2 regions of the Shewanella vesiculosa genome follow, and region 1 is predicted to be linked to the other one. Evidence: predicted binding sites of a transcription regulator. Region 1 holds the regulator's gene; the other holds the start of a gene.
The links. Region 1 encodes ArgR, which controls arginine synthesis, uptake and breakdown. Its sites were predicted from a motif close to ANTGAATANNTATTCANT; they were not measured.
Positions count from the first base shown of each region.

Region 2: the regulator ArgR is predicted to act here: its motif matches at 1,240-1,257, upstream of gltB (glutamate synthase large subunit).

Region 1 covers NZ_JAACSD010000004.1:38,357-40,777, forward strand. The annotation lists gene GW828_RS02365 (GNAT family N-acetyltransferase) at 1-189, opposite strand, end outside; gene GW828_RS02370 (hypothetical protein) at 193-411, opposite strand; gene GW828_RS02375 (META domain-containing protein) at 534-959, shown strand; gene argR (transcriptional regulator ArgR) at 1,126-1,596, shown strand; gene GW828_RS02385 (Dyp-type peroxidase) at 1,656-2,421, opposite strand, start outside.
Region 2 covers NZ_JAACSD010000005.1:79,507-81,927, reverse strand. The annotation lists gene mnmL (tRNA modification radical SAM protein MnmL/YtqA) at 1-788, opposite strand, end outside; gene gltB (glutamate synthase large subunit) at 1,311-2,421, shown strand, end outside.

The sequences.
Region 1 (2,421 bases):
AATTTGCCCTTGCTCTTCTGCCACCATAAACCAATGTTGATTAATTAGCTGACCCACCTCACTTTTGGTGAATGAATGAGCATGTAATTGGTTATCTGAACCAGACAACTCATCATCTACATGAGCACGCTCTAACTGCACAATGGCAGTAACATCGGTGAATAACGCCTTACGGATAATAAATGACAATGATTATTCCTTTGGATCTGAATGGGGAGATTGCTTCTTGGCCCATTCTATCACTAGCGCAACAGGCAGCGGAGACATAATTAATGTTCCTACGCCAATGAGCAATGCAATCACCAACATACCACTGACTTGCTGACCTATATCGCTTTGCCAATATAAGCCTACGCCCACCAGCAACATAATTAAGCCGATGATATGCAACACTTTGACTAATTTAATCATTTGACTCTCTTTAGTTCGTTAAATAATGTTCATTAATCCAAAAACTGACAATTATTTACTCTTTTATTAATGCTCAAGTAGTAGAATAACGCCAATTTTTTCGTATTTGGAACCCTCTCAGCATGATAAAGCATATTCTCGGCGCCGCAGTTATAGTTATAGGCCTTAGTGCTTGCCAAAGTCCATCGGCCACTGTCTCAAATGAACAATTAATTGGTACTTGGCATGTCGACACCGTCCTCGACACTCCAACCATTAATAATAGTCCTGCAACGTTAGTTTTTGCCGCAGATGGCGAGTTAACAGGTAACAACAGTTGTAATCAGTTTTTTGGCAGTTATGCCCAGCAAGGTAACTTTTTACAGCTGGCACCAGCAGGCACTACCATGAAAGCCTGCGTTGACAGCTTTATGAGCCAAGAAGCCGAGTTGATGCAAGCTATTTCATTAGTACAACAAATTGATTTCTCAAAAGGAAAACTTAATCTATTGTCAGAAAAGGGTGATACCCTATTGGTACTGACAAGACAATCATCGCCATTATCTTAATCATTTATTGCTTAAATGAGTCACAGAACTAACACAAGTGTCAGCTTAAAGTTCCACGACAAAATGAATTTTTATTCAATAAATTTGATTTTTTCTTGACTTAATAAGTCAATCTATTCAAAATGTGCTAGATTTTTGAATAACAAATATAAGATGAAATATCATTATGCCAGCGACAAGAAATCAGGATGAGCTCGTACGAACTTTTAAATCGATTCTCAAAGAAGAACGTTTTGGAAGCCAGAGCGAGATTGTTAATGCGCTTCAAACCGAAGGATTCGGTAATATTAATCAATCTAAAGTATCGCGTATGCTCAGCAAATTTGGTGCTGTTCGTACTCGTAACGCCAAGCAAGAAATGGTCTATTGCCTCCCTGCAGAGCTAGGCGTTCCAACTGCGGGTAGCCCAGTTAAGAATTTAGTGCTAGATGTTGATCATAACCAAGCCATGATAGTGGTAAGAACCAGTCCAGGTGCAGCACAATTAATTGCTCGTTTGCTGGATTCAATAGGTAAACCTGAAGGGATATTAGGTACCATTGCTGGCGATGATACGATTTTCATTTGCCCTGCAAGTATAAAAACTATTGATGATACCTTAGAGACCGTTAGATCTTTATTCAATTATAGTGAATAAAATATCACTATAAAAAAAGCAATGCCATGGCATTGCTTTTTTTTGCTTAACGCGGGTGGTTACGCATCATCGAATTGAGTTAAAAAATCTAATGATGGCACAAAGAATGATGATCCGGTCAACGCTTTGGTAAATAACATTAAATGATCATGATTTCCATGGCCATCACCGTGCACCATACTGCGAAGCATTTGTTCAAAATGTTCTGGAGTGCGGCACACAGAAATAAAAATCAGCCCTTGCTCTCGAATCGAACCATAAGGCATGCTTTGACGCAGGATTTCTAATGGATTACCTTGCGCATCTTTTAAATTAACTCGCTTGGTATGGCTGGTTAGTGGCTTATCTTCTGACTCATATTCAATATCATCAACTTTAGTTCGACCAAAAATATCTTCTTGTTTTTTCAGTGGTAAACGATGCCATTTACTTAAGTTATGCATGTATTTTTGTACATGAACATAACTACCAGAGGCAAACGCTTTATCTTCATTACCAACCAATGCAACCTCTTGACGATGGCGCCCCTTAGGGTTTTCGGTACCATCAACAAAACCGGTTAAATCACGGCTGTCCATAAAACGGAAACCACGCTCTTCATCAACTAGCTCAACCAAATCTTCAAACATTTGATTAATCTCATTTGCGACAAGATGTAAAATATCGTAACGGTCACAACGAATATGAATAAACAGATCATATTCCATTGCAGGTGCATCACGAATACCTTCATTCATAGCAGGAAAAGGTTTTAATAATGCTGGGCGCGCATCAGGATAAAAGGTATCCCAAAAATTAGCACCAATACCGACAAAGCCATTAAAA
Region 2 (2,421 bases), on a different contig from region 1:
ATAAGTTTTGCAGCTTCAGCGGCATACTCTTCAAGGGTCAATAATGGCATAGCATTATAACGCCATTGCTTCGCCATCGTACTGCCTTCAACAACATGTAAAGGATGTAATTTAAGTCCATCTACACCAATGCCTAATACAGTTTGTAAGCTATTAAAATAGTCAATCGACGTTTCGCCTGGGAGCCCTAATATCAAATGAGTACACACTTTAATGCCTCTAGCGCGGGCATTTTTTACCGTCCGACGATATTCGCATAACAGATGGCCACGATTAATCCGCTTTAAAGTATGATCATTGGCTGTTTGTAAGCCTAATTCTAGCCATACTTCTATCCCTCGTTGTTGATACTCAACCAGTAAATCAATTACTTCATTAGGAACACAATCAGGACGAGTACCAATATGTAACCCTACAATATCGCTATCCTCCAGCGCTTGATCATATTTTTGCTTAAGCACTTCATACTCATCATAAGTACTAGTGTAAGCTTGAAAATAAGCAATATATTTAGCTGTGGGTGCAGTATTTGTATTCACCGAAGAGGTACATTTTTTTGCCGATTGCGCACGTACTTTGCCTTCAGTTAATTGTATCGCTATCGGTTGTTCTCTACCTCGTTCACCACTGAATGAGGCAACGTTGCAAAAAGTACACCCTCCCACCCCTAAGGTGCCATCACGATTAGGACAAGTAAATTGGGCATCAATGGTTAATTTTTTTACCCTTTGTCCATATAGACGTTTGCAATACACGCCAAACGTATTTACGTAGTCATCTAAACCCAAAATACAGTCTCATTATTACGCCAAAGTTCGCCAGTGTAGTCAGTCGATAAACACCTGTCTTGGTGCTAAATCAATAAAACCGTCTATTAACTCAAGCGAGTTATAAACTTATGTACAAACTAAATAACGTTTAAAACAATTTAGTTTATTTACATCGACAAAAAAGTGAATATTTACTCATTTATAATAATTTTTTACCCAAAGACTGTGTTTGAAATAAAATTCATTATTTTTGTTTCAAAAACAATTAACCGCCATTGTTATAAAAAGGTAATCAGTAATTTAATTTTTTTCTAAAATTCTTTTTATTCATAACGTTATAGCGCTAAAAACACAGTTTACGTTAACGTAAACTTGACAGCTTATTACCTTTTTCTAGTAATTATATTTCAGTTTGTTGCATTTTTTTGGTTTGACCTTTATGCATTCTCGGTTTAATTTGGATGGTTCGGGTGCATATCTATGGATATTCTTCAAATTTACCCCGAGTCGTATCTAGTAGAGGTTTAGGGGGTTTTTTGTATGAGCTTGTATCATCCCAGTTTTGAGCGTGACAATTGCGGATTTGGTTTGATTGCACAAATGGACGGAGACGCGAGTCACCGTATTGTGCGTACCGCGATTCATGGTCTCGATCGAATGAAGCATCGTGGTGGTATTGCAGCTGACGGACGCACAGGTGATGGCTGTGGTTTATTAATGCAAATGCCTACAGATTTTTTTGAAGCTATTGCGGCTGAAAATGATTGGCATTTAAGCCGCAAATTTGCGGTGGGTATGCTATTTCTTAGCCAAGATGAGCAACGCGCTGATGAAGCGAAGTTCATTTTAGAAAAAGAATTACAAAGAGAAACGTTAAGTGTCGCTGGCTGGCGTAAAGTTCCGATCAATCCAGATGTTCTGGGGGAGATCGGCCGGAAAAGCTTGCCACAAATCTATCAAGTATTGATTAACGCGCCAGTGGGATGGCGTGAGAAAGATCTTGAACGTCGCTTATATATGGCTCGTCGCCGTCTTGAGCAACAAATAACAGACGATAAAGATTTTTATGTTGCTAGTCTTTCTGGGCAAGTCATAGTCTATAAAGGATTAATGATGCCAGCAGACCTGCCATCATTTTATACAGACTTAGCAGATATTCGTTTAAAAAGTGCGATTTGCTTATTTCACCAGCGCTTCTCAACGAATACATCGCCAAAATGGCCATTAGCACAACCGTTTCGTTATCTCGCTCATAATGGTGAGATCAATACCATAACCGGCAACCGTCAATGGGCAAGAGCGCGTGCTTATAAATTCAACTCGCCTTTATTACCCGATTTACAACAAGCGGCCCCTTTTGTTAACGAAACCGGTTCAGACTCGTCTTCTTTAGATAACATGCTCGAAATGCTGTTATCCGGTGGCATGGATTTATACCGTGCAATGCGTTTGCTTATTCCACCAGCATGGCAATCTAATCCTGAAATGGATGACGAGTTAAAAGCTTTTTATGATTTTAACTCAATGCACATGGAGCCGTGGGACGGCCCTGCAGGCATTGTAATGACCAATGGTCGCCATGCTGCCTGTGCAGTTGATCGTAACGGCCTACGCCCTTCTCGCTACGTTATAACCAAGGATCGTATCCTCA